DNA from 4 places in the Labrenzia sp. THAF35 genome. Region 3 is predicted to be linked to each of the others. Evidence: riboswitches for the same ligand, from Rfam matches in the RefSeq annotation. Region 3 holds a riboswitch; each other region holds the start of a gene.

Region 1 (7,222 bases), on a different replicon from region 3:
GATTTGAGGCTGGTAACGAAAAAGGGCGGCTCACCGAGCCGCCCATTTTTACCGATACCGCTTATCCGCGGATGAATGCCAGAACGTCGTTGTTGAACTCCTCGGCCTGCAATTGTGCAAGACCGTGGCCACCGCCTTCATAGATCTTCAAGGTGGCATCGTCGACGATTTCCGCCGCCCGGTGGGCAGAAGCCTTGATGGGCACGATCTGGTCGTCGTCGCCATGCACGATCAGCGTCGGCACCTTGATGGCCTTCAGGTCACCAGTGTAGTCGACTTCCGAGAACTCGCGAATACAGTCGTACTGACCCTTGATGCCACCGGCCATGCCCTGCAGCCAGAAGCTTTCCTGCAGACCCTGATTGGTGTCGACCCCATCGCGGTTGAAACCATAGAAAGGTACCGTCAGGTCCCTGAAGAACTGCGACCGGTTGTAGGCGGTCCCCTGGCGGATACCGTCGAACACTTCCATCGGCGTGCCGTCCGGATTGTCTGCCGTTTTCAGCATCAGCGGCGGCACAGCACCGACGAGAACGACTTTGGCGACCCGGTCATTGCCATGCCGACCAACATAATGGGCAACCTCGCCACCACCGGTGGAATGACCGATCAGGATCACGTTCTTCAAATCCAGATGCTCGATCAGTTCGGCAAGATCGTCCGCGTAGCGGTCCATGTTGTTGCCGTCCCATGGCTGGCTGGAGCGGCCGTGGCCGCGGCGGTCATGGGCAATCACCCGAAAACCGTTCTGGCCGAAAAACAGCATTTGTGCGTCCCAGGCATCAGCCGACAGCGGCCAGCCGTGGGAGAAGACAATCGGCTGCCCCTGCCCCCAGTCCTTGTAGAAAAGCTCAGCACCATCGGATGTCGTGAAAGTCGTCATTTTCAGATTCTCCTGTTCAAGCAGTTGTTTTGCGGCACCGAACTTCGGTGCCATCACCAGACCAAGCCCAAGGACACCGCCGCCAATCAGCGCCTGGCGACGGTTGACCTGCGGCCCAACGATCTTGTTTCCCATCGGATGATCTCCATTTAACTCGTGCACGATTTAATCGTGTGCGATGTATATGTATCGGCAAGTTCGCTCTGTCAACGCTTGCCAAGAAAAAAAATGCTGCTTAGGAACGTTTCATGTCAGAACGCACTGAAAACAAAGGCGCCTCGAAGCCCTTGAAGAACACCGGTCCGGACGCCTTGGGCGGAGATCTCGACGATTTTCTCTGTTTTGCCGTCTATGAGGCCAATCTGGCCTTCAATCACCTTTACCGGTCTTTGCTGGAAGAGCTCGGCCTCACCTATCCGCAGTATCTGGTGATGACCCTGCTTTGGCGCAGAAACGAGAGAACGGTCAAGGATATCGGCGACGCACTCAGCCTGGAATACAACACGCTGACACCGATGATTAAGCGCCTGGAAGCAATGGAGCTTGTCTCCCGCGTCCGCGATCTGGAAGACCAGCGCGTCGTCAATGTCTGCCTGACAGCCAAGGGTAACGCGCTTCGGGAAAAGGCGGCTGCCGTGCCGCATTGTGTTGCCGAGGCCTCCGGTCTTTCGGAAAAGGCTTTCGAGGATTTGAAATCCGCCCTCGACACATTGCGGTCCAACCTGAAATCCACGGGAGACCGGACTTGAACAACCCTACAGGCAACATCACCGCCATCCTGTTTGACAAGGACGGCACCCTCCTGGATTTCGACGCGACATGGGCACCGGCCTATCGCGAAACCTCGCTCCATGCAGCCAGAGGCGACCGCGCCCTGGCCGACAGGCTCCTGGAACAGACCGGCATGGATCTGGTGACCGGAAAGTCCGCGGCCGGGTCTCTGCTTGCAGCCGGCAACTCTGCGGAAATTGCGGCTGCCTGGATTGCCTGCGGTGCCGATTTTCAGGAAGGCCCGCTGACCGCAGACCTCGACCGGGTGTTCATCGGCTGCATGCATGATGCTGCGCCCCTTGCTGGCATTCCGGAAGCTGTGGAGACCTTGAGCGGAACCGGGTTCACTTTGGGTGTTGCCAGCAGCGACAGCGAAGCGGCCATAAGGGCCTTTCTCGCCGGCACCGGGCTTGCGCCCCGTTTTGCCTTCGTCACGGGTTACGACACGGGTTTTGGCCCGAAGCCGGAACCGGGCATGGTTCGCGGCTTTGCCGAGGCAACAGGTCTTGCACTGGACCGGATCGCCGTTGTCGGTGACAACACGCATGATCTGGAAATGGCCCGTTCGGCGGGCGCCGGACTTTGTATCGGTGTCCTGACGGGCACAAGCGCGCGCCACGACCTGGAAACCCTGGCGGATGCCGTTCTGGAGAGCGTTGCCGATCTGCCGGCCTATCTGGCCGCCAACTGATTCACATCAGGCCGGCACCGCCGCGCCTTGCCGTCGCACCTGTCCGGGTGTCTGGTTGAATTGACGCTTGAAGGCCCGGTTGAAGGCGGCTTCCGAGCTGTAGCCGATATTTTCTGCAATATCGATCAGGGGCAGATCCGTCTCCCGAATGTCGCGCCGTGCCCGTTCCATGCGCCAGTGGGTGACATAGGCCAGCGGCGTCATGCCGACGAGGTTCGTAAACCTGTCCGCAAAAACCGTCCGGGACATGCCGGCTTCCCGGGCAAGGCTCTCCACCGTCCAGGGCTTTTCCGGCGCCAGATGGATCTTGGACATGCTGCGCCCGAGCTTCGGGTTGAGCACCGCCGCCAGGCATCCGGCCCTGTCCCCCTCCCTGTCGACGAACGTTCGCACCACCTGGATGAAGATGATCTCCGTCAACCGGTGGATGATCGCCTCGGACCCCGGCTGCCCGGCGCGCACCTCGCTGGCAACAAAACGCATCACTGCTTCCAGCCAGAAGGCGTTCATCGTCTGTGTGTTGGGCAGATGAATGACCGATGGCAAGGCATCGAGCAGCGGATGGACCGAGCCTTCCTCGAATTCGAAATGGCCACAGAACAGTTTACAGGCCAGTTCCTCGTCCGGACCGCCGTAATAGAGCGCACCTTCCCCCGTATAACCGGATTGCCGCACGACCTCGTCCACTTCGGCGGCGGGACGGCCCGGTTCATCGCTCAGGATATGAGCGGCCCCGTGCGGAATGACGGCCAGGTCACCGGTCGCAAGGCGGATCGGCTTGTCAACACCGTCTACCGCGAGCCAGCAGCCACCACGCATTGCCATGTGAAACCGCGCGACATTGCCGAAGGCCGGCACCCGCACGGCCCAGGGCGGCGAAAAACAGGTATGGAAATAGACGGATCCCCGTAGCTTCAAGGCATCCAGGATCTGGGTCAGGGCGTCATGTTTCATGAAAGGCCGGTTCCGGTTGAAGTCTCATTCCCGCATTTTTGCCTCAACACCGCAAAGCGCAAGGCTCCCGGACGATCGGTCAATTTTCAGGGACTTTCGTGCATGGATAGAACTGAAGTCGACCAACATCTTTGGGCTCGTGGGCAATCCGCCCGCAGGAAACCAACCTGGAGCACTTGAAAGATGTCTGTTCGCTTCGTCACCAAGACCATGCACGCCTATCTCGATTATCCCGTCGCGATCGGCCTTATTGCCCTGCCCGTATTCCTTGATCTCGGCCAATCCAACCCGATCGCCTTCTGGCTATCCTTCCTGACAGGCTTTGCGGCCCTGGCCCTGACGATCCTGACGGATCACCAGACCGGCATCATCCGCATTCTGCCCTATTCGGTTCATCTGGCGGTCGATTTTGCCGTCGGCATCGTGTTCCTGGCAGCTCCCTTCGCACTTGGCTTTACCGGCCTCGACTTCGCCTATTACCTGGTCAACGCCATTGCCGTCCTGACAGTGGTCAGCCTTGCCAAACCGCAGGAAACGGTTGCGCAGGCCGCTTGACAGCCCCCGTCCACGCACAATGACACCGGCCCTCACGCCGGTGTCTTTTTTTGAACTGCAATCCGGACGATCTGCAAATCCTCGGGAACTTGCGAACATGGAGACGCCTGAGCTTCGGACGCAAGGTAGAGGCACCGGAGCAAATCCGGCCTTCAACCTTCATACCCTTTCAGGAGTAGAACATGTCCTTAATGAAATCCGCCATTGCCGCAACGCTGCTGTCTCTTGCCGCTCTCTCTGCCCCGGCAATGGCCGCGGACGAATACAACACCTCCAGTGGCCTGACGGCCGCCGGCAGCCCGCTCGGTCTTCATGGTGTCGATCCCGTGGCCTTTGTCAGCCTGGGCAACCGCATTGACGGAACCGCGCAATATACGGCCGTCCACGACGGTGTTGCCTATTACTTCGCATCCCAGGAAGCCATGGATGCCTTCACCGCGCATCCGGATCAGTACCTGCCGCAAAACGGCGGCTTCTGCACCTTCGGTGTTTCAGTCGGCAAGAAGTTCGACGGCGATCCGCAGTTCGCGGCCGTTGTGGACGGCAAGCTTTACCTGTTCCTGAACGAGGCCATCTTCCGCGAGTTCCAGAAAGACCAGTCCGGCACGATCACCAAGGCGGAAGCCAACTGGAAGAAGATCCGCTCCACCGAGGCAACGAAGCTCTGATTGTTCGTTGTCAAGGCGTGGGAACGACAAACAAAAAGGGCGGCCCCAGGGCCGCCCTTCGTGACTTGATTTCGGTAAAAGCCCGAAGACTTAAGCCGCGTTGTGCAGCCGATTTTCGAAAGCAAGGTTCCGGGTCAGCGGCGCCAATGTCTTGGCAGCGGCCAGAACAGCCAGGTCGGCCAGCGGCTCGCCCAGGATCACCAGCATGTAGGCAAAGCCGAAGGAACCGACGGAAGCCATGTTCTCGGCACCGAAGCCCTGGCCGTAGAATGCCCAGAAAGCAACCCAGCCAACGATACCGGCCTGGAACGTGGTGGAAAGAGCCAGTGCCTGAACGTAGGAAACGTCAACATAGGCTGTCTTTTCCGGAATGATGCGGTTTGCCAGCATGCTGACAGCCCACAGCGGCACAAGCAGCGTGGTGACGTTGATGCCGTACTGCGGCAGGTCGAAAGGAGCAACCAGCGTCCCCTGAAGCAGAAGGCCTGCAGCAAGGCCGATTGCTGCCGGACCTGCGCCGAACATCAGGAACAGGGTGGAGCCCAGGATAAAGTGAACTTCGGAAACACCAACTGGGTAATGCGGCAGGATTTCGAAGAAGCAGAACACGGCAACCGTCGTGATGACGGAGCGGACGGCAAGGCTGAGAACGCCGCTTTTGCGGATCGTGTCGAGAGCCATTTTGCCCAGAAGGCCGAAGGAAGCAGCCGCGGTACCGTAGCTGAGTACGATTTTGGCACCGTCGACGATGCCCGGTTCGATATGCATGTCATTTCTCCTTTGCGCACCCTCCGTGCGCGAGCAGATGGTGTGAACCGGCCCCGATGGGACCGCTGGATGGCAGGTTTCCTGGCTCGCGAGTCTCTGCGCTGCCCGCCTTCCCGGATCGCTCCAGTGGCTTGAAGGGCTTTGCTCGTCGCATACAGTTGCGGGGGCAGCCACGGTATTGGTCCCTGTTGGGTACGCCTCACCGTGTTCCCATTTCATCCGCCCTTACGCTTGTTCGGGCGAAACCATCGCATCGTCTAGATTTGCAAGGATTGGCGATATTCTGCAAGCGAATTTTCGCCATATTCGGTCTGAATGCGACATTGCACCGAAATTTTGCCGTCTGAAGACCACCACCGAAATCAGCCGAATTAGCACTACCAACAAGCTTCAGATCTCAAAATACTTCTTCAGGGAATTGCGTCAGCCACCTGAAAAACATGACATTTGAAGCACCCAAATCAAAGATGAAAATCAAAACCATTGTTTATTAAACTTTTCTGTATTTAGGGTAATTGTGATTTTTACTTGCAGAAACCCTAACGAAAGATAACCTCACTCGCATACAAAGCACATCATGAGAGTTTGCAATGCCCTTTACCAAATTGGGAACGCTTATCGCTGGTGTCGTCTTTTTCCTTGGCTGCATTCAGCTGGCACTTCTGGCCGGCGTTACTCTTGGTGCAGTCACTGAACCAAGACCGGGTTTTTTCCTTGGCAATCTGACACGCGAACAGGCGCTCGACAGCGGACTATTGAAGATCATGGCCGCCGTCGCATTCGGCGTGATCACCGAGATCAGCCGCTCGGTTGAAAAGAAGTAGACCACAACCAAAGACTTGCCGCAGGCGGTGACCTGTGAAAGTCTTCGGCCATGTTGAAATCGATTCCCCTGACCGCTCTTGCGGTATCCCTCCTTGCTGCCACCGTCACTCCTGGCTGGGCGGCACCTGACAAGCTGTTCGGCGCCATCAACGAACGTCTGTCGTTCATGCAGTCGGTTGCAGCCTGGAAAGCGGATAACGACAAACCTGTCGAGGATCTGCCGAGGGAAAAGGTGGTGCTGGATGCTGCCCGCGAAAAGGCAGTCGAAAACGGCCTGTCGGCTGACAATGTCACCTTGTTTTTCCAGGCGCAGATCGATGCGGCCAAGGACATTCAAACCTGCTGGATCGAACGCTGGGAGAGCGGCGAAGCTCGTCCGCAGAACGTACCCGACCTGATCAAGGATGTCCGTCCGGAGCTGTTGCGTCTCGGCAACGAGATCCTGACGCTACTCGCAGAAAGCCCCGTCGAAGCCTCTGACCAGCAGGCCTTCACGGAGGCGCTGACCGTGGAATGCCTGTCCGACGGATCAAAGAGCGCTCTGTTTGAAGGTCTGGTCGACGTACACGACTAGGCACATACAGCCATCAGGACATCCCTCATCGGAGTTCAGGAGGCTGCCTGCCTCCAGGGCTCGGCCGCATTCGCCTCTTCTTCCCGCTTCATGACCATTCGCGAGAACTCGCCGAACGGCACTGCCGGGCTCCACAAGTAGCCCTGGCCGAGAGTCCCACCCCACAGATTGATGTAATCCATCTGCAACTGGGTCTCGACCCCTTCGGAAACTGTGTTGAGATTGAGCTGCCTCGCCAGCATCAGGATCAGCTCAACGATGGTCCGGCGATCCTCGCAATTGGCAATGTCCATGATGAAGGACCGGTCGATCTTCAGCGTGTCGAACGGCATGCTTGCGAGACTGTGCAGCGAGGAATAGCCGGTGCCGAAGTCGTCGATTGCAAATTTGACGCCTTCTTTCTTGATCGGCAGGATCTGATCGAGAAGGTTCTGCGAATAGTCGACAAGACTCGATTCCGTCACTTCCAGTTCCAGCTTCTCCGTCGAGAACCCGCTCTCGCCGATGATCCCGAGCATTCTGCCGGTAAATCC
Region 2 (7,222 bases), on a different replicon from region 3:
TCTTGTTCTCGCGCCGCCCATCCTTGTACCAGTGGAAGCCCTTGTCCTTGCCGCCGCGAATATGGGCGATGGCGTAGACGAACCCCCGGTCGACCAGCGACAGGCAGTTGGTGTTGAAGCTCGCCGGAATGGTGATGCCGTAGGAACCATAGCCGTAAAGCAGCAGAGGTGCGGAGCCGTCGAGCCTGGTGTCCTTGCGGTAGAGCACAGACACCGGCACGGTTTCGCTGTCGGCTGCGGGAGCCATCAACCGGCGGGTGACATAATCGTCCGCATCATGGCCGGAAGGCACTTCCTGTTCCTTGCGCAGAACACGCTCGCGGGTCTCGACATTGTAGTCGAAGGTCTGCGATGGCGTTGTCATCGAGGAATAGGTGAAGCGGATCGTGCTCGTGTCGAACTCGTAGCCGCCGCCAAGGCCGAGCGAATAGGCTTCCTCGTCGAAGGCGATGGAGTGCTCGATGTTGTCTGCAAGCCGGCGGATCACGATGCGCGGCAATCCGTCTTCGCGCTCCAGCCGCGTCATGAAGGACTTGTAGACGCAATGCGACAGGATCAGGCATCCTGCCTTGTGAGGCACAAGATCGGACCAGTTTTCGCGGCCGGGATTGCCTTTAGGCGCAGTGACGATCTTGAAGTCCTCGGCGCCGCCTGCGTTGGTCAGGATGTAGAGTGTGTCGCCGTGATCGTCGATGGAATACTCGATACCGGTCTCGCGCTCTGCGACAAGCACCGGTTCGGCGGTCGGGTCGGTGGCCGGGATCATCCAGACTTCGGAGGTCTCGTGATCATGAATGTCGATGACGATCGTGTCGCCCGACTGGGTCTTGCCGACGCCCATGAAGAAGCCGGCATCCTTTTCCTCGTAGACGAGAACGTCGCTCGCCGGATCGGAACCGACTTCGTGACGGAAGAGTTTCGAGGGCCGGTGGTTGGCGTCGAGGCGAACGTAGAAGACATAGCGGCTGTCTTCCGAGAAGACGCCGCCGCCGCCCGTATCCTCGATGGCGTAGTCGAAATCCTTGGCAGACTGGGCGTCGCGCAGCTTCAGTGAATAATATTCCGAGCCCTTGTCGTCATAGGCCCAGGCGATGAGCTTGTGATCCGTCGACTGGCTGACGCCGCCGATCCGGAAATATGTCGTTCCTTCGGCTTCCTTGTCGCCATGGAGAAGAACCGTTTCCGCGCCGCCGTCACGCGGGGTGCGAAAGAAAACCGGTTGCTGGCCGCCGGTTTCATACTTGAGGCCGTAAGCGAAGGGGCCGTCGGGAGCAGGAACCGAGCTGTCGTCTTCCTTGATGCGGCCGCGCATTTCCGCAAAAAGCTTCTCCTGCAGAGCCTTCGTCGGCGCCATCTGCGCTTCGTGATAGGCATTCTCCGCTTCCAGATAGCTGCGGATGTCGGCATCCAGCACGGACGGGTCTTTCATGACCTCCTGCCAGTTGTCCGCCCTCAGCCAGGCGAAATCGTCCTGGCGGGTAATGCCGTGGGTCTCAAGGGTGAGGGGGCGCGCTGCGGCGCGCGGGGGAAGGGCATCCTGTTTCATGGATCGGAGGTAAGATTTTTGAGCCTTGAAGGCAAGGGTCAATACTGCCGAGGCGGCAGGGTGTTTCCGCCTCCTGGCCATCCTGTCGTGCTTTCGGACAAGAGCGGCGACCCGCAAAAGTCTTTGACATTTTTCAGGCGTTCGCGCACTTAGGAAGAGATGGTTCCCGACTCCGAACTCCGGACCGGGATTAAAAGGGAACACGGTGCGACGAGCCCGAAAGGCTGCAAATCCGTGACTGCCCCCGCAACTGTGAGCGGTGAGCAAACCTGAAAGCGCCACTGGGGAGACCCCGGGAAGGATCAGGCAAGCAATGACCCGCAAGTCAGGAGACCTGCCATTTCACCTTAAACCTTAACCCGGGCGGGGTGCCCCGGAGGAGTGAGTGACATGGCCAATCGGCACCTGCCGGCAAAGTTGCACATTCGGTTCCTGACTGCCCCGCGAAATCGCGGAGGGCGATATGAACCGGAAATTTTCTGCTGAATTCTCAAGACTTGCCAACCTCCTGACCGAGGCTGATCCGCTGGCGACGCGCGCAGCACGCGCGATGGTTCCCGATGGGCTTCAAAAATCTGTTGTCAGCAAGAACATGGGTAATGTAATAACATTACATGATGATTGTGCCAAACGTACCCGATCCGGCCGTGCCCTGTGCAACGAGGAAAGCAATGCCTTTGCTTTTCCGCAGCCTCCTGTCGGTTCACTGGCAGAAGCCGTGGAGGCGCGTCATGAGCAATGATCCGCACAAGATATTTGTCTGCACGACCTGTCGTCACAATGGGCAGACTTGCCATCCCGGATATGGGCTGATCTGCAAGCTGAAGAGTGCAATGGCACAGGCAGTGCCTGTCGTTGGAGACGAATTCGAAATCAGTGGAACAGCCGACATGGAGAGCTGTTCGAGACCTTGCACGCTGGCATTCAAGGCCACCGACAAGGCGATCTACCTCTTTGGGGACATTGAGGACGATACGGACATCGACGACCTGGTCGACTACGCCAATCGGTATCGCCAGATTGAAAATGGATGCGAGGTGACCGAGGAAAGCCACGGCAAGCGCTGGAGCGCATCGCAAGGCCGGCTTCCGGCAGCGATGATCGTTTCGGAAGCTGACGGGACGGCGTTCTCATGACGGGGATCGATCTGTTTGTCCGGGAGGTCAGCTGGAAGACGGGGCAGGGCAAAACCATTCTGCATCCGCTCAGCTTCGGTCTGCCTGCCGGTGAGGTTCTTGGAATTGCCGGCGCCAATGGTGCCGGCAAATCCACCCTGTTGCGGCTGCTCTATCGCTTCCTGAAACCGAAAACGGGCGAAATCCTTCTGGATGGCACGGATCTCTGGCACATCAGTGCCAGGGAGGCCGCCAAAACGATCGCCGCCGTGCTTCAGGAGCAGCCGACCGACTTTGCCTTGTCCGTGCGCGAGATCGTCACACTCGGTCGGCGTCCCCATGCAACCGGTATTGCCGGCGCAGGCAAGCGGGACGCCGAGATCGTCGATGACTGTCTCGGGAAAATGGATCTGCTGTCCTATGCAAAAAGAGCCTTCGGCACATTGTCCGGGGGGGAAAGGCAACGGGTGATGGTGGCCCGGGCGCTGGCGCAAGAACCAAGGCTTCTGGTGCTGGATGAGCCGACGAACCATCTGGACATCCGTCATCAGCTCGAGATCGTCGAGCTGATTGCCGATCTGGACATTACCATTGTCACCAGCCTGCACGACCTCAACCTGGCAAGCCGTGTCTGCGACAAGGTCTTGCTGTTGCATGAGGGCCGACTGGTTGCCCAGGGAATGCCGGAGACGGTGCTGACCCCCGGCAACATTGAGCAAGCCTATTCGGTACAGGTCCGTCTGGAGCAACTGTCTGCCAGCCGCGAGCGCTACCTGACCTTCCATCTTTGAATTTCTGGAGACTTAATATGAAAAAAATTGCCCTGGGCCTCGCGCTCACCTTTCTGTCTGTACCGGCAATTGCGCAAACGACGGTGGAAAGCTGCAACCGCACGGTGACCTTCGACACGCCGCCCAAAGCAGCCGTTTCGAATGACGTCAACCTGACCGAGATGATGCTGGTACTTGGCCTGCGCGACCGCATGGTTGGATATACCGGCATTTCAGGCTGGAAGACGCTGGACGCGGAAATGCGTGAGGGCGTTGCCGAACTTCCCGAACTCGCGTCGAAATATCCGAGCAAGGAAGTGCTGATCGGGGCCGACGCCGATTTCTTCTTCGCCGGCTGGAACTACGGCATGAAGGTGGGTGGTGAAGTGACGCCTGAAACGCTGGAGCCGTTCGGCATCAAGGTCTACGAGCTGACCGAATCCTGCATTCATATCGGCGACAAGCCGAAGGCGTCTCTGCAGGATCTCTATAACGACCTCCTCAACCTCGGAAAGATCTTCGGTGTTGAAGACACCGCGCACGATCTTGTTGCGGCCTACAAGCTGGAGCTGGACCGGATCGCGGCAACGGTGCCTGCTGGTGAAGAGCCGCTGCGGGTCTTTGTTTACGACAGCGGCGAGGACAAGCCCTTCACCGCCGGACGATATGCCATGCCGACAGCGCTTATCGAGGCAGCCGGCGGCGTCAACGTGATGGACGATTTTGAAAAGAGCTGGGCGACCGTCGACTGGGAAACCGTGGTGGAAAAAGACCCGGACATGGTCGTGATCGTCAACTACGGCGAAGTGACGGCTGACCAGAAACGCGACTTCATGAAACACAATCCCGCCCTGGCCAATATTGCAGCCGTCAAGAACGACCGTTTTGTCGTGCTGGACTATGTCGAGGCAACCCCGGGGCCGCGGAACCTCAAGGCCATCGGAAAGCTCACCGAAGCGTTCTGGGGAGAGTGAGCCTTGCAGAAGATGCTTCGAACTGCCGTTGCAGGCAGAAACGATAGACCGGCATGAGCCTGCTCACGGCCAAAAGCGCTGGCCTGCGCCGGTTGCGGGGGAATGGGGTATTGCTTCTGGCCGGCGTGCTGGTGTTGGCTATTTCCATTGTAGCCGCCATCGGTGCAGGTGCGGTGCCGATCCCGGGCAGCACTGTCTTCAAGGTCCTCGTCAACGGCGTGGTGCCCGGCTATTTCGACGTGGACTGGTCCAAGGGCCGGGAGGCTATCGTCTGGGAAATCCGGTTTCCGCGGGCGCTGCTGGCCGGGTTTGTCGGTGCCGGTCTGGCCGTTGTCGGGGCCGCCCTGCAATCTGTCACGCGCAATCCCCTGGCCGATCCGCATCTGCTCGGCATTTCGTCCGGTGCAGCGGCTGGCGCCATTCTTGCGCTGTTGCATACTGGTCTTTTCCTGGGGCTGATGACCGTTCCGCTGATGGCATTCGCCGGAGCATTGGCGGCAACTTTTCTGGTGCTCGGGGTGACGCGGTTTGCATCTGCAACCAGTGCCGACCGGCTGGTGCTGGCCGGTGTGGCCGTGTCCTTCATCATCATGGCGATCGCCAATATCCTGATTTTTCTGGGAGATCCGAGGGCAACGCATACGGTTGTCTTCTGGATGTTGGGCGGTCTCGGTCTTGCCCAATGGGCTCAGCTGCCGTTTCCGCTTGGCATTCTGCTGCTGGTGGCGCCGTATTTTCTGCTGCGGTCTGCCGATCTCAATGCGATGACCATCGGCGATGAAACCGCGTCGACGCTCGGCATTCCGGTTGCCCGTTTCCGTCTCACGGTATTTGTGCTGGGTGCTCTGATCACCGGTGTGATGGTAGCCTTTTCAGGCATCATCGGCTTTGTCGGGCTGATGGTGCCGCATATTGCCCGCTTCCTAGTAGGGGGCAATTATAGCCGGGTTCTGCCGGCATCGATGATGCTTGGCGCAATCTTTCTGATCTGGGCGGACATCATCGCACGAACGCTCCTGTCCCCCGAGGATATGCCTATCGGCATTGTCACCGGGTTGATTGGCGGCATTTTCTTCGTGCTCCTCCTGCGCTCCCGCACGGGTCAGGCACACTAGACCCTCGCACGGACCGCTTTCGGCCGTTCAGCCGGTCCTGGTTGAACGGCCGCTGGTCAGAGCGAGGCTCAAGGTTCGTTGTGGCAGATCTCGACGGTTTCCATCAGGCAGCATTCGTATAGTGTTGCTTTATCGAGACCAAAACGGACCCACATGGACAAACTTCCCACCAATCTTGCGGAATTCACCCACATCCGGATCATTATCGGCATGGTGATCGGGTTGGGTGTTGCGCGGCTGCTCAATGGCCTTGCGCGGTATGTTCAGCATCCCCAACGCGAAGAGATCTACAGCGTGCACCTTGGGTGGTCGTTGTTCATGCTTTTGTCCGTCGTTCACTTCTGGTGGTTCGAATTCGCACTTGGCCGCATTCAGGTCTGGACGTTCGAAAGCTATCTGTTCGTCATCGCCTTTGCCGCACTCTATTTTTTTATTACCGCCGTGCTTTATCCGGACAAGATGGGCGAATACGCCAGCTACAAGGATTATTTTCACGCCAGGCAGACCTGGATCTACGGCTTGCTTGCCCTGATGTTCGTGCTCGACATCGTGGACTCACGGCTGAAGGGGATCGATTATTTCAACGATCTTGGAACCGCGTATCTGGTGCGTCAGATCGTGATGATCGTGCTGGTGCTGGCCGCGACGAGGATCCGCAAGTCCGCTTATCACATCGGTCTCGTCAGCGTTGTCCTGCTGTCGCAGATCTGGTTGATCACCAGCAACTTCAGCGTCCTGAAGTAACTGGCGTCCGCTGGCCGTTCATCGGAACCTCGGCCTCAAGCGGCTGCGCCCGTCGGCCTCATCTTGCCGCGCATGAAGATGAAGATCATCACTGCCATGTTAAGGAAGTTCCAGGCGATACCGTTCAGGAACGCGGCCTGGTAGGAGCCTGTGAGGTCATAGATCCAGCCGGACAGCCAGCCCCCGAGGGCCATGCCGAGAATTGTCGCCATGATCACCAGGCCGACACGCTGTCCAGCTTCGCGGGCCGGCAGGTATTCTCGCACGATCACGGCATAGCTGGGCACGATGCCGCCCTGCGACAGACCGAAGATGAGGGACACGAGGTAGAGCGAAGCCAGGCCGTTGAAGGGAATGAACAGGAACAGCGCCGCACATTGCAGCACGGAACCGATCAGCAGGGTCATGACACCGCCGATCTTGTCGGCAATATATCCGGATGCCAACCGGCTGATGACACCGGCACCGGTCATCAGTGCGATCATGTCCGCTCCGGGGGCAACGCCATAACCCAGATCGACGCAATAGGCGACGATGTGAACCTGTGGCATCGACATGGCGACGCAGCATGCTAGACCCGCGACCACGAGAAGAGCCTGCAGGACGGCAGGCGGCAGGCCGGTGTCCTGGCGACCGAAACGGGCCGTGGCCGCACCGGTGCTCAGGGATGTGTCCGGAGGCGGCCGGCGCAGCAAAAGGGCCAGCGGCACCATGGCGACAAGGCAGATGACGCCGATGAGGATATAGGTCTGGCGCCAGTCGGACGTCGCAAGGCTCCACTGGATCAGCGATGGCCAGAGCACACCGGCAAGATAGTTTCCGCAGGCGGCGCAGGCGACCGCAAAACCGCGCCGTTTCAGGAACCAGTGGGAGATATCGGCGATCAGCGGGCCGAATGTGGCCGCGGTGCCCAGACCGATCAGCAGACCCTGCGCCAGAGAGAAGCTCCAGACATCCG
Region 3 (7,222 bases):
CCCGCATGATTGTTTGACGGCTGGTACCAAATGCACGGGCTATGGCGGAAATGCTTTTGCCGGAACTCAGCGCAACCCGCACCTCTTGCTTTTGGCTGTCTGTCAGGCTTGGCCGCCGACCCAGAACTTTCCCTTCGGACTTGGCACGTCTTAGGCCTGACTGCGTTCGCTCGATGAGCAAATCCCGCTCGAACTGGGCAACGGCATTGAGCACGTTCATGGACATCGTGCCGGCGGAACTCGCCAGGTCGACACCGCCAAGTGCAAGACAGTATACCCGTACTCCTTCGTCGGCCAATGCCTTTACTGTTGAACTGACGTCTATCGCATCCCGGCCGAGGCGATCGAGTTTCGTCACGATGAGAATGTCGCCCGGCTCTAAACGGTCCACCAGCCGAGCGAATTCCGGACGCTGCGTTATCGGCACACTGCCGGAAATAGTCTCGGTCACAATCCGGCGGTCGTCGACCTGGAACCCCGCCGCCCGGATTTCTTCTAACTGGTTTTGCGTCGTCTGTCCGGTCGTTGACACGCGGGTATAGGCAAAGGTGCGTGACATAGCGTCATTCCTGTCCGAAAAGGCTGTTCAAATTAGTTAGCTGTCCAGAATGATGTCAAGGTAATTTGTGGACAGGGTGTTTTGCCCCTGTACGCAATCGGACGTTTTCGGACACAGACATGGGTCATCGGCAGTCATAGTATGGAGTGAAAGATGGCCCGGCGGTTGCTTTTCAAGGACCAGGGACGGCAGGAATTTTTCGATATCCCGACAGAGAAAACAGTCTGATCCATCATTATTCCCCGTCGCCTGTCGACCGGCTTGAAATCGAGCTTCGGCACCGACAGTGTGCAAGTTCCCAGGCATTGAATGTCATCGCGAACGCATCAATTACGTGTCGGATTTGTGCTTTCGCGATCAAAAAAAATGCGCCATAATAAAACCTGTTTGGTTTTCCATTCGGCACAAAGTGCTGGGAAACGAACAGGGAATTCGGATATGGCGGACCCATGCAGGGCGTCAGGAGCCGAAGCCGCCCCCGCGACTGTATGCGGAGAGTGCTGACCGGACATGCCACTTGCAACGAATGTTGTGGGGAAGGCCCGGCAAAGCGCCACGACCCGCGAGCCAGGAGACCTGCCAGACATTCACTGAAAACCCTTCTGTCGGGTGTGACAGCAAAGAGGATAAAATGACGACACAATCTGCAAAAACCACCGTTTCCGCGACGAAAATCGTATCGCTTGCTTTTGCTGCGGTACTGGGTGTCGCGATTATTTCGATCACGGGTCACGTGCAGGCGAGCGCTTTGCACGACGCAGCACACGATGTGCGCCACGCGACCGGATTCCCGTGTCACTAAAATGCTGACTCGCCTCTTGGTCAGCGGCTTGTTCGCTGGTGCTGCGGCGGGGCTTATCGCGGCCCTGCTACAGCTTATTTTTGTTCAGCCAGTCCTTCTCCATGCGGAGCTTTATGAATCGGGGGAATTGGTCCATTTCGGAACCGAGGCAGTCAGCGCTCAACAAGAGCTGGGCGGGATCGATCCTTTGCGCGATGGCCTGAGCGTCATCTTCACGATGCTCACCTATACCGGTTATGCCTTCATTCTGCTCGCCGGCATGGCAATTGCCGAAATGCGCGGTGCGGTTATAACGGGTCGCAACGGCCTGCTTTGGGGTGTTGCAGGGTTCGTCGCGTTCCACTTCGCGCCCGGATTCAGCCTAGCTCCCGAAGTGCCCGGCGTCGCGGCGGCGGATGTTTTTGCCCGGCAGATCTGGTGGTGGGCGACCGTCCTTACCGCAGGCGCCGGATTGTGGCTGATCGCATTCGGCCGCAATTGGATGGCTTGGGGCGCAGCAGCAATGCTGCTGCTGGCACCACACGTGATCGGCGCGCCAGAGCCGGACACCTTCACCGGCCCAGTTCCGACCGAGATCGGGGCAATGTTTGCCAGCCGTGCCTTTGGCGTCGGAATGGCAGCCTGGCTTCTGCTTGGTTGTTTTGCAGGTTTTTTCTGGCAGCGCGAGGGGGCGAGGGTCGGCGCAACGCAGGCGGCCTGATCCGGAATCTAAATCATAACCGACCGGGCGAAACATCTCGTTTTGCCCGGTTTCTTTTTAAGGAAACCTGAAACCCCATGGAACGCTCTCTCGCACTCTTCGCCATCGGGCTGGTCTTTGGCGGAGGCATCGGCTTTGTTGTTGCCGCAAGCAATGGTGTCGCTCTTGACGGTCATGACCACTCATCAGCCAGCGATCACCAGATGCAGACCGCATCAGTGGAGCTCAAAACTAATCATTCCGGCCAAACCGCTGGCCACAACCACAACAGGACTACCTCTGTACCTGGCGGTCCCGATGCACCGTCCTTGAAAATCAGTGTCTCGAAGGATCCGGTTAGCGGCTACAATCTTCATATCATGACGGAAAATTTCAGCTTTGCTCCGGAGCGGGCAGGCTCGGATCATGTGTTGGGCGAGGGCCATGCCCACGTATATGTAAATGGCGTGAAGGTCGCGCGGCACTACAGTGCATGGCTCCACCTGCCGACTCTTCCAAAAGGTGATGCGACGGTTGAGGTTACGCTCAATTCCAACGATCACCGCATGCTCGCTGTCGAGACGGAACCGCTTAAGGCTACGGTGACTGTGAACGTGGAATAGGCTTATAGCGCCGGAATGCGCGCTCTGAGGCAGAAACGGAGACGTCCACATGGTCGGGCGTCTTCGATCCAGCCTTTGTCCGTTGCCAGAAAATTTCGGGCCGTCGAGATGATGTCAGCAATGTCGTCTGGAAAGATGAGGCCTGAAAAAAGGTATGCCGCTCTACCAACCCCCTGAAACGCCACCGCAATCGGTTGTTCACAGGCCCCCATGCATTCAATCTGTGTAACCTCAATCGCCATTCCTGATTCGTTCAACGATCGACGCAATGCATCAAGATCTGGCGAAGGGTCGCATTTGCATGTACTGCAAACGATAATACGGTTCATTCGGTCACCTTTGACAGGAGCGGTGGCACAGCATAGCGAAAACGTACAAAGCAATACATTATTCGTCATGCGAGTTAGATCGTACTGTGTTTAACAATTTCATTCCGACAATTGCGAAATCGCTTGAACCTAAAGTGGCTAGAGGGTGTAAACAACTCACCAGTTTGGAAACCCGACTCAGGAACTTCTTATGGCCCAATCGCAATCTCGTGAATTCCTGGCAACAGGTAACGGCTATAGGTTTGCCCATTCTGCTGGACCGCGACGGGCCTGCGCGCGCTTACTGGCTAGTGTTCTGTGCCCCGACCAATGTAGCTAAAGAGGCCGGCAACGACCCAAAAGCTACGCGAACTCAGATCCCAGAATGCATTATAGCAGCGAGTATTAATCAGGACCGCGCCGATGCCGAAGTTTTAGACGTAACCCAGACACCCACGTTTTTCGTTAACGGCCGTCACCTTAGTTCGTTTGGCGAGGCAGAACTGCGAGCTTTGGTGAACGAAGAGGTAGCCTCTTCGCGGATGTAACCAACAACAAACGGGATATGTTCGAATGGTGATGGCAATCAAATGACACCGCGCTGCACGAACGAATTCGATCCACAAATTGGTTGCTTAACTTCCGAAAGATAGCAATGCACTTTGACGCTACCCAAAACCCCCAGTCCTCAAAAATCGAGCTCGGTCAAGAACCGCCGCTGCTTGGTTACGAAGGGGTGTATGGCATGTCGGACCGACGAGGGGTTTCACTGCGCTGGTTCGCTGGTTCAGCACTCACTGGCGTCACATCCCTGTTCTTGATGGGCGGCGCGCTATTCGCTGCCTTTGATGGCCAATACGAAGTTGAAAGGGCGAAATCCTCGAGTGCTTTATTGAATGAGTTGTCGATCTCGAACAACGGTTACAGCAAAGAAGACAGGTTTCTGCGATCGGCGACTGAATATTCCAGCAAGCAATTAATAGATGTGAATATTGTCTCCCGTGAGGGCGACAGAGACAACATTCGCGCTCAACCACATATTTTCATCAGCGCTACGCTTGCTACCAAGAAAGACCCGTCGCTTGCATCTCAAATTCCGGCCTTCAGTACGCTGAACATATTTTCTAGGAGTGCGGAGAAAGAAGCGACAGGGGCAACCGAGGGAGTTGCAACTTCTCTTCTTGCCGACTCGCTGTACGGTGTGAAATTGGCCAATGATGTCAGTATAAGCCTTACACCATTTCCATCATCGAACACGGATTTCGATTTGGACAAGACGTTGTCAGAATCGGAAATTGAATTGAAAGTTCGCAAATTTATCCGGACCCGTTCGGTGGATGCAACTAACATGGATTATGAAGCAGTGATTGATCCTGGGCGTTTCGACTTCAATTTGGCGCTTCAGCCAGATTTGGAGCGCTATGCGGTTCGGATAACGCCGGAAAACGTTTCTTTCGTGTCAAAACGCGATGACGATATTCGGTTAGCCGGAATGGATGAAAGCATTGTGCCAGTGGCTCAGGGGCAAAACCTTACGGGGACCCTCCTAAATCAGCAGGTTCCAGAAGTAGAAGCTGCATCGATCACACTTGCGTTTCAGCGATTGTATGGAATCTCCAAACTTGAAGACGGACAACGACTCCGAATAGCGTACGCGCCCTCACAGGACGATCCGGAGCGAAAGCTGCCCGTGCGTATCAGTCTGTATAGCGATACGAAACACGAAGCGACCGTTGCCCAATCAGACGGCGGCGATTACATCAAAGCCCGGCCGCCTAGCACCTTTCCAGCAGCAGCCTTTGCTGACGCGGATCGTGTCTCCCACAGCGGGCCAACGCCAGCGCTATACGATAGTCTTTATCAAACTGCACTTGAGCAAGACATACCAAAAAACGTTGTAAATGAACTTGTTCGCATGTTGTCCTTTAGCATCGATTTCAAGGCCTCCATTAGGCCTGGTGCTACCATAGAGCTGCTATACTCCAGAGATGACCGTAACTTCGGATCTAAGATCCACTTTGCTGCGCTGAGCAATGGCAAGACAACGCTGGAATTTTACCGTTTCCGGACGCCTGACGATGGAGCTACTGACTTTTATGATGCGTTCGGCCAAAGCGCAAAAAAGTTCCTGCTCAGGAAACCGATTGATGGTGGCAAGTTCCGATCCGGCTTCGGCATGCGTCGGCATCCCGTCTACAAATATTCAAGAATGCATAAGGGAGTGGACTGGTCTGCTCCGCGCGGGACACCGATCATGGCTGCTGGAGATGGTACCGTGATAAAGGCAGGTTGGAGTTCCGGCTATGGGAAGCGAACTGAACTTCGACACACCAATGGGTACACGACCACCTACAATCATCAGACCGGATTTGCCAAAGGCATAAAGGAAGGTGTTCGCGTCAAACAGGGACAAATCATAGGTTATGTTGGCTCGACTGGACTTTCAACAGGACCTCACCTTCACTTCGAGATGCTAGCTAATGGCCAACCTTTGGATCCAATGCGAGCCAGACTTCCAGAAGGACGCGTGCTCGATAGAGAAATGCGCGAAAGATTTGAGTCCGAACGCAGTGCAATCGACAACTTATTACGTGACGCCCGTAGGCCTCGAATTTTGCAACATGACTACAATGAGGAAGCGTTCAATCAAGCAATCTGATGTTGAACTACAAAGAGGTCTATCTTAGAGGTTTTTCGATCCTTTTAATTGCACTAAGGCCACCGCAAGTGTGCGTTACCATTAGGATCCGTGCCGCCGGTAACGCCAACAGTACTGCAACACGTTTACTGAGTGCTTGTTAGCTAGACTCAAAATACATTTCTGACGCGTCGTGTGCCGCAGTGCATGATATCGGAAGTCTTTGGCTGCAAATCTCCTCCGGCACGAAATCAGCGCCCATAAGATCAAACTCTGGGAAACGAAAGGTAATTCAATAAAATTTTGCTTACCGTCGCCTTAGTCTTTGAAAACTCAGTTGCATAAATCTTCCAAGAGCGGTCATCCATTCGTCCAACGAACGATCACTCACAATTGGCCGCGTTCTTTGAAAGAGCAGATGAAAGACTGCGAAACTGAGCAGCAGCGTTACGCCCCAGGAAATTAATGTGTCAGAAAGGAAGTGACCGCCGAATGCGATTCGGTTTAATGACAGGATGAAGCAAAGCGGCAACACGAATAGCAGCGTCGCTTTGCGCCACGTAGCGGGAACTAGAAAGGCGACTGAAGTCAACCAAATGGCGGAAGACGCTTCTCCAGAGACGAAAGAACAGTTTCGGTCACAATAGTCAGTGACTTTCCAGACAGTTTGATAGGGTAGGTCTCCGCCGAACTCAGCCACATGTTGCGGTCTCGGGCGACCCCAATTGTCCTTCAAGATCAAATTTACGAGCACGCCGGGGCCAAGAACCAGAGTCGACAGCAGAAACAAGGGTTGGCGGAGTGGCATGAGCGGTGGACGATCGGGGATAAGCAACTTCAGAACGAACACAGCAACACAAGTAGTCGCAACCACCTGAACTAGAAATATGCCGAGATACCTTACGTCTCTGAGAAACGCCATGTTCTTCGCCCAGAAACCGAAAACTTCTGAATAAAACAATCCGCTCGACCAAATATCGGCACCGGGAAAGATAAAGAAAAACAGCGACACGGCACAGACATACAACCCGATCGAAATCATCGGATGTGAAACACAGGAGTCGGTCAGCTTCTTTAGAATCGGCTTTGGGCTGTTTTCAATAGGTACTTTGTTCTTCATCGCCGGTATTTTGATCGAACTTCGAGGATTGATCCTATGCATCTAGAAGGTGTCCGAGGTGTTTCACAGGTGTCAAAATGCCGCCCGCTCCAACAAACCGGAGATGTGTTCAAGCGGACTTTCTGGGTTAACCGTCAACCTGTTGTTGGATGTCTCAATCCGGTTCATTCGAACGTCGATTGCTCGCGCTGGCCTTCTGCGTTGGAGCTGATCTTGCGTCGTCAGCTGTACAACTTGCGATTAGAGTTTCTGGCCGATCAAGGGTAAGTCGCTGCACGACCCACCGCGGGGTTCCAATTAGTTTTGTGGCTTCGCGTTGAGTGCACAGGTTGGTCCCATTCTACTCAATATGCTCTTTGCTGGGTTTAGAAGATTGATTTGACGAAATGTTACCACCAACTCGAGCCGTGCTCAGTCGGTGCCGGGCGCGTTTCTTTTCACGAAATCTTGAAACACTTTCAGCGTCTCTTCGCTGACATGATGCTCGATACCC
Region 4 (7,222 bases), on a different replicon from region 3:
AAAGGCATCGGCAAAATCCGAACGTTCCTCCCAAAGCTTCTCGTCGATCAGCGCCTGCAGACCAGCACCATAGGCACCCGGTTTTGAGCCAAAGACACGGAACCCGGCCCTGCGTTCGGCTTCGTTCTTGTCCAGCCCTTCAGCCTGAAGCCGTGCACTTTCCGATCGCATTCGTGCGGCAATCGGATTGGCTTCGTCCGGTTCTTCAAGCGCACCGACCGCACGGGCGGCGCTGTCAAAAAGATCCATTTGATGCGGGAAGGCATCGCGGAAAAACCCGGAAACCCGCAAGGTAACGTCGACACGCGGTCGTCCAAGTTCTGAAAGCTTCAGAATTTCGAACCCGGTGACACGGCCCGAACCCTGCTCCCACACCGGACGAGCCCCAATAAGCGCCAGCGCCTGGGCAATGTCGTCACCTCCGGTTCGCATGTTGGCAGTGCCCCAACATGTCAGGACCAGCGATTTCGGCCATTCGCCTTCTTCCTGGAAGTACCGTTCTGCAATGAGAGATGCGGATTGCCAGCCGAGCCGCCATGCGGTTTCGGTCGGCACTGCACGTACATCGACGGAGTAGAAGTTCCGGCCAGTGGGCAGCACATCCGGACGCCCACGCGAAGGCGCGCCGGACGGCCCGGGGGCAACGAACCCACCTTCCAATGCCGTCAGCACTGCGCTTGTTTCAGCGTGTCCGGAGCCGGTTACAGCCGGTCGCAGAACCTGGTTTAGATCATCCAGAACAGCAAGGGTCGATTGCCACGCCTCAGGCACTCCGCGATTACCCGCAACGATTTCGCGGGCAAGAAGCTCGATACGTTCAACCGTATCGCCTTGCGATCTCCAGGGAGCCTCCAGAACAATTGCAAGGAGCTCCGGTCGACCCTGCTGCCAGGGGGCAGAAAAATCGCAATCCAGTGGATCAAATCCATCAAAACCGAGGTCCGAAGCGATAGCCCTTTGCAGGCTCCGCTGTTCCGGCCTGTTGCCTCGCGGTACCCTTGCCAACGCAACCAGCAGATCCATCAGAAGATCGCCTTCGGGACTTTCGCCAAGAATATGCAGCCCGTCCCTGATCTGCAGTTCCTTCAGGTCGCACAAGTGAGCGTCGAGGCGCGCAAGGCGGGTTTCCTCGTCCATGGTCTCGGTAATACCGATATCCTTGTCCAGACCATGCCGCGCAGCGGTGTCCAGGATGTCCCGCGTCAATGCCTTAAGGCGGCGCGGGTCAACGCCGCTCGCCAGATAATACTCATCAAGCAGCGTCTCCAGCTCTTCGGCGACGCCATGGCTCTCCGCCCGGGCCAAAGGCGGTGTCAGGTGATCGACGATGACGGCCGAAGTCCGTCGCTTGGCCTGCGCCCCCTCGCCTGGATCATTGACGATGAACGGGTAGATGTTCGGAATTGGCCCCAGAACGGCTTCCGGAAAACAGCTTTCAGCCAGGGCCAGTGCCTTGCCGGGCAGCCATTCCAGATTGCCGTGTTTGCCGAGGTGAATGACGGCATCGACGGCGAATTGTTCCCGCAGCCAGATGTAGAAGGCAAAATAGTGGTGCGGCGGCACCAATGCCGGATCGTGGTAGGTTTCCTTCGGATCGATGTTGTAGCCACGCGCCGGCTGAATACCGACCACCTGATTGCCGAACCGGTGCAGGGCCAGGCGGAAATGGCCATCCGTTACATGAGGATCGTCCGACGGTGCTCCCCAACGATCAACAACTGCTGACCGAACAACGTCGGGCAACTGGTCGAAGGAGCGCTCGTAGTCCTGAAGCGACAAGGCCTGATATTCTTCCTTGGCTGATCGGCCCTCCAGGGCATTGGTTACGCCCGAAGTCAGGATTTCCATCAGATCGGCGGAGCTTGCTGGAACCTTGCCGGCGTCATAGCCCGCGGCGGCCATGACCTTGAGCAAATGAACGCATGACGCAGGCGTGTCGAGCCCTACGCCGTTGGCAAGACGCCCGTCCCGGTTCGGATAGTTTGCCAGGATAAGGGCCGACTTCTTGGCTGCGGCCGGTTTCCGGCCGAGTTTCCCCCAGGCGGCCGCAAGCGCCGCGGTAAACATGATCCGATCCGGAACAGGCGTAAAGGTAACCGGCGTCGACTGGGTGGCCTCATCGAAGACCCCTTCTTCCTTGAAGGAGACAGCACGGGTCAAGATCCGGCCGTCAATCTCCGGCAAAACGACATGCATGGCGAGGTCACGTATCGACAAGCCCTGATCGCTGTCTTCCCAGCCCTCTTTGGACGAAGACGAAAAGACGACCTGCAACACGGGTTTGCCGGGTCGATCGAGCGGTGTCGGCTGATGGGCTGCTCCGGCCTTCGAGACGGCGAAGGCAGTACCGTTCAACACGACATCAGGCGGTGCCTCATCGAAAAGGCTTTCCAGAACGGCGACGGATTCCGCTTCCTTCAGGCTGGAAACATAGATCGGCAGTGCATTTACGCCGGCTTTGTCGAGAGCAGCGATCAACGCATCCAGTGGTGCGGTTTGGGCACCTTGCACCAGAGCGCGGTAGAAAGTGATCGCTGCAACAGGTCTTTCAGGATCCCGCCAGGAGGCCTTCAGTTGCGCTATATCCGGGGCGGCCTTGCCAGCAAGATAGATACCCGCGCGAGGAAGAGGCACCGGATGCGCGGGCTCTTCTCCCTTTCCGATCAGGTGCGCTGCATATCTCAAGGCATTGGCGTAATTCTCCGCGCCGCCTTCCACACAATATCGCCAGAAGCGATGCACTTCAGCTGGTGATCGGGTGGAGCGAGACGTCAGTTCTTCGTCCCACTTGTCGTCGCCCGGAATGACAATCAGATCGATGCCATTCGCGCGGACTTCTTCTTCAAACCTTTCCAGGCCGTAGCGCCAGTACTCCACTCCACCCAGAATTCGCAGAACGATCAGCCGAGACCCACGGACGGTCTGTTCGGCATAAAGATCCACCGAATAGGGATGCGACAAGGCCATGAGATTGGCGAGCCGCAGGCCTGCCCGGCCTGTTCCAAGCCGTGATTGCGCAGCGGCAAAGCTTCCCAGTTCGGTGTCTGCAGCGGACAGGAACAGAATGTCGGCTGGAGACTGGCCGAGGTCGACCGCGTCCCCACCGTCATCGATCCGGCGCGTCTGGCTGGCGAGAATGTGCATGCTTGGTCTTTATTTCCAGCTTCTATCCAGCGTGTCAGGCAGCAGCCGTCAATTCACCCAGCAGGCCGCGAACCGCAGTCAGGTCGAGGCCCTTCAAACCGATCACGACCAGTCTGCCACTGCTCTCGGCGCCGGCGGCGAACCAGGTTTCGACACGCGGTCCGACAGCTTGAACCATTGCAGGTGCTGCCTTGCCCTCGATTTTTACGGCCCCCTTGATGCGCAGGACGCCTTTTTGCGCCATGGCTTCCAGAACCTTTGCCTCTGCATCTTTCAGGCTGGCGAAAGACGAGACTGCCAGCACGTGACTTTCAAAATCATCGTGATGGTGATGATCGTGATGATGGTCGTCATGGTGATGATCATGATCATCATCATCGTGGTCATGGTCATGGTCGTGGTCGTGGTCGTGGTCATCATGATGGTGATGATGCTCGTGCCGATCAGCCATATCGTCCTCGGCAGCAGAGCCTCTGCCGAGCAGAACTTCAATCGGAAGCGTGCCTTTTTCGGATGTCACCACGTGAACCGCCGGACGAACATCGGCGGCGATCTTCTCATGCACATGCTTCAAAGCGTCTTCGGAGACGAGATCAGCCTTGTTCAGAACGACGAGGTCTGCGCAACGCAATTGGTCGTGGAAGAGTTCTTCAACAGGACTGTCATGATCAAGCGCCTCGTCGGCGGCACGCTGCGCGGCAAGTGCATCTTCATCAAGTGCGATCCGGCCTTCGGCGAGTGCAGCAGCATCCAGCACCGTGACAACACCATCTACCGTTACCTTCGGCTTGACGCTCGGCCAGGAGAAGGCCCGAACGAGCGGCTGCGGCAAAGCCAGGCCAGAGGTTTCGATAACAATATGCTCCGGCGGATTGTCCCGCGCGAGCAGCATTTCCATGGTTGGCAGGAAATCGTCGGCAACGGTGCAACATATGCAGCCATTGGTAAGCTCAACCACCTCTTCCGCGGCGCAATCGGGATCAGCGCATCCATTCACCAGGGAACCGTCGAAGCCCATGTCCCCAAACTCATTGACAATAAGGGCAATGCGTTTGCCATTGGCGTTGGTAAGCAAATTGCGGATCAGCGTGGTCTTGCCTGCTCCGAGAAACCCAGTGACGATCGTTGCCGGAATTTTTGCGCCCGGCTGCAGGGATGAAGTGGTCATAATTTGATATCCGGTTGTGATGTGGGTTTCAAAAGTATCGGCAGGCCCGCAGCAACGAAGACGACCTGTTGGCACCTATGCGCCATATCCTGGTTCAGTCGTCCCTGCACATCGCGGAACGACCTCGACAGACGGTTCTCCGGCACGATCCCCATACCAACTTCGTTGGAAACGAAAACGCACGGCCCCTGAAGTTCCTTCAGAACCGCGCAAAGTCGTGCCGTTTCGGCGGGGATGTCCTTGTCTGCAAACAGCAGGTTCGACAGCCACAGGGTCAGGCAGTCAACAAGAACCACCCGGTCTTGCCTGCATTCGTTTTCAAGCACCGCTGCAAGTTCGAGCTGTTCTTCCACGGTGAGCCAGGACGGGCCGCGTTGATCTTTATGAGCGGCGATCCGGCTGGCCATTTCATCGTCGTGGGCAGCACCAGTCGCGATATAGATTTTTTGCAGACCGGTTTCATGGACAAGCTTTTCCGCGAACCGGCTTTTTCCGGAGCGGGCGCCGCCGAGGACCAGCGTCGTCCTCTCGCCGTTTGAATGCGTCATTCCTTCTCCCAGCCGTCCGCCCGACAGCGCCATAGGGTTGACAATGTGACGGCCGGTCTCCTGGCTTGCGGCTCAGCGCGGTCTGTACCCCTTCCCGGCCCCATCAGGACGCCAGTGGTTTTCGTACAGCCACTCACCGCTCACAGTTGCGGGGGCAGCTCCGGATCTGGACTTGAAAAAGACCGCACCGGATTCCCGTTTCATCCGGATCAGGCAAGGCCTTTTCCGGAACCGTCGGTTTCTTCCTAAACGTATCTTGAGGCCGACACAAGCAGCAGAAAGTCGCTGACGACTAACCTTGAAAATCGGCCAGGCAGTCAACAAGGACGCCTTCTTGCGACAAAGTCAGAAAAAGGCACAGCGGATTTAGCCTGCCCGGGGTGTTCCAATCGTCGCGAAACGTAGGGTTTTCCAAGCTCGACAGAACGCCTAGCCATCTGAAATATATCGAGTTTTCCACACCGAGATCAAAAAAATGACGGCTTGATGAAAAAAACGCCCTCGGGGGCTTGGCAAACGGATCAAGCCTTTGATATACGCATCTCCATCGACGGGGCGGCAACGCGCTGGCCCCGAGCGTGGTGATCCCCAGTAGCTCAGTTGGTAGAGCAAGCGACTGTTAATCGCTGGGTCGCTGGTTCGAGTCCGGCCTGGGGAGCCATCACCACCTCTTCCTAATCCTCCCGAATGCTGCGTTTCTGAAGACTGGAACACTGTTCAGTGTCCGGATTGATCTTATTCACGTTTGATCTTGCAACAATCTGCACCGCCTCAAAAATCGACAGCCATTTGATGCGAACGCGTCTTTCGCAGCAGTAACGTTCCGTATCATCTTCCTAAACAACATTTCCTGGCTACGTTTTTAACGAAGATCGCGCCTCCAGTGGCTCTGCGTCTTTGAATAGCGCTTCTTGATAAAGCTCCAGGTTGCTCCTATCGTGATTTCTCCAAAGGGAGCATCATGGAAAATCGCAGCTAAATCCAGCACCCCTGAACCCGCAAATCTTCAAATGCGTGGTACCTTTTATGAGCGGCGACAACACACACACCATTGCCACCGTAACCGCAGCACCAGGTTATGCCGAATTTCTTGAAGCCTACTGCGACAAGGAACAGCCCCTGCTGATAAAGGGACTAGCGAAAAACTGGCCCGCGCGGGAAAGGTGGCAATCCGGCCGATTACGAGCAGAACTCCATACACTGCCAAAGGTCCGCGACAGAGGTGTCTTTTTCGTCAGCCGCTCCCCCGTACTCGAACAAGATATCGAGATGCCGGATTTCCTGAAGGAGATCCTCGCGTCCGATCGGATAATGCAAGATTCCGTTGCCTGGAGGTTCTGGATCAACAGCAGGAACAACCGGACAGAGTTCCACTACGATACCAACGCCGAGAATGTCATCACAGTTCAGGTGAAGGGCCGTAAGGAATGGGTACTGGTTTCGCCCGAAACACCGCTACCGTGCTACCCGTTCACCAACTTCTCTCTACTGAAAGACGAAGAGCGATTGCTGAGGAACAAGCGGTTCTACAAATTCGATCTGGAGGAAGGCGATCTTCTCTATCTGCCGCCACATTGGTACCACCGGGTGGTTGCCAAGGAAGACGAGAACATCAACATCAATTGGACTTTCACGAAACGCGAAACTTCGGTCATCTCAAAGGAATTCAAGCGTGACATGGAGCGGTGCGGCCTGCTGCATTCATTCAAGAACAGTGATTCCGCGCTGGTTCGGCGCTGTTACGAAACCGCTATCCGCGCCCTTCCAAATGTTGGCGGTATTGGCTGGGGTCTGAAATCGTTCATTTCATCGCCCTATACGCCAAGCCGCGGAGCATTGGTCAGCCGCTTCTTCAAGGAATTGCTGCAAATACCGAATACGCTGCTGACACTTCCAAACGTTCGCTCAACGCTGAAAAAGGTCGACAAGACCTAACCGGCGAACGCGCAGCCACCAATCCCACAAGTTCGGCGCGGTATGTAGACTACCAGCGTATATGCCGGGCTACGTATTTGAGAATTGCTCTCCCGCAATCCATACGCCCTCGACCTCATAGGCATTGCCAAGCTGTACGAAGTCAGCCGGATAGCCTTCTTCGAAACGACCGAGCGGGCGCCCGAGAATGTCCGCAGGATCACTGGTCGCCATTGCAAGAGCAGCTTCAACCGGAAGCTCGAGTGTGCCGGTGAGAAACTTCAAGGACGCCGGCAAATCTATATCGGCGCCGGCAAGCGTGCCGTCTTCGAGGGTCAATGTGCCATCGCGGCGAAAGATTTCCCGACCTCCGAGAAAGAAGGACGTAACATGGGTGCCGGTCTGGGACATGGCGTCGGTAACGATAAAGATCCTGCCCGGGCCAGTC

The links. Region 3 has a riboswitch for cobalamin ahead of FIU93_RS30770 (CbtB domain-containing protein). Riboswitches for the same ligand answer to the same signal wherever they lie in the genome.
Region 1: linked by a shared signal. The riboswitch ahead of FIU93_RS16290 (energy-coupling factor ABC transporter permease) and the one ahead of FIU93_RS30770 (CbtB domain-containing protein) in region 3 are both predicted to bind cobalamin.
Region 2: linked by a shared signal. The riboswitch ahead of FIU93_RS17165 (hypothetical protein) and the one ahead of FIU93_RS30770 (CbtB domain-containing protein) in region 3 are both predicted to bind cobalamin.
Region 4: linked by a shared signal. The riboswitch ahead of cobU (bifunctional adenosylcobinamide kinase/adenosylcobinamide-phosphate guanylyltransferase) and the one ahead of FIU93_RS30770 (CbtB domain-containing protein) in region 3 are both predicted to bind cobalamin.

The regions. Positions count from the first base shown of each region.
Region 1 is NZ_CP045380.1:3,563,630-3,570,851, reverse strand. It holds gene FIU93_RS16320 (alpha/beta hydrolase) at 62-883, opposite strand; gene FIU93_RS16315 (MarR family transcriptional regulator) at 1,132-1,632, shown strand; gene FIU93_RS16310 (HAD family hydrolase) at 1,629-2,345, shown strand; gene FIU93_RS16305 (AraC family transcriptional regulator) at 2,352-3,299, opposite strand; gene FIU93_RS16300 (hypothetical protein) at 3,483-3,854, shown strand; gene FIU93_RS16295 (YHS domain-containing (seleno)protein) at 4,037-4,522, shown strand; gene FIU93_RS16290 (energy-coupling factor ABC transporter permease) at 4,613-5,290, opposite strand; cobalamin riboswitch at 5,344-5,555, opposite strand; gene FIU93_RS16285 (hypothetical protein) at 5,881-6,114, shown strand; gene aroQ (gamma subclass chorismate mutase AroQ) at 6,165-6,689, shown strand; gene FIU93_RS16275 (EAL domain-containing protein) at 6,725-7,222, opposite strand, start outside.
Region 2 is NZ_CP045380.1:3,750,287-3,757,508, forward strand. It holds gene FIU93_RS17160 (S9 family peptidase) at 1-1,546, opposite strand, end outside; cobalamin riboswitch at 1,690-1,903, shown strand; gene FIU93_RS17165 (hypothetical protein) at 2,010-2,288, shown strand; gene FIU93_RS17170 (DUF1636 family protein) at 2,278-2,682, shown strand; gene FIU93_RS17175 (ABC transporter ATP-binding protein) at 2,679-3,452, shown strand; gene FIU93_RS17180 (ABC transporter substrate-binding protein) at 3,470-4,405, shown strand; gene FIU93_RS17185 (iron ABC transporter permease) at 4,459-5,520, shown strand; gene FIU93_RS17190 (hypothetical protein) at 5,674-6,264, shown strand; gene FIU93_RS17195 (MFS transporter) at 6,300-7,222, opposite strand, start outside.
Region 3 is NZ_CP045382.1:114,681-121,902, reverse strand. It holds gene FIU93_RS30775 (recombinase family protein) at 1-559, opposite strand, end outside; cobalamin riboswitch at 931-1,158, shown strand; gene FIU93_RS30770 (CbtB domain-containing protein) at 1,191-1,361, shown strand; gene FIU93_RS30765 (CbtA family protein) at 1,363-2,061, shown strand; gene FIU93_RS30760 (hypothetical protein) at 2,139-2,663, shown strand; gene FIU93_RS30755 (DUF1636 family protein) at 2,666-2,992, opposite strand; gene FIU93_RS30750 (M23 family metallopeptidase) at 3,627-5,630, shown strand; gene FIU93_RS30745 (phosphatase PAP2 family protein) at 5,917-6,771, opposite strand; gene mntR (manganese-binding transcriptional regulator MntR) at 7,141-7,222, opposite strand, start outside.
Region 4 is NZ_CP045380.1:4,614,832-4,622,053, forward strand. It holds gene cobN (cobaltochelatase subunit CobN) at 1-3,144, opposite strand, end outside; gene cobW (cobalamin biosynthesis protein CobW) at 3,179-4,312, opposite strand; gene cobU (bifunctional adenosylcobinamide kinase/adenosylcobinamide-phosphate guanylyltransferase) at 4,309-4,860, opposite strand; cobalamin riboswitch at 4,893-5,111, opposite strand; tRNA gene FIU93_RS21215 (tRNA-Asn) at 5,446-5,521, shown strand; gene FIU93_RS21220 (cupin-like domain-containing protein) at 5,887-6,795, shown strand; gene nagA (N-acetylglucosamine-6-phosphate deacetylase) at 6,865-7,222, opposite strand, start outside.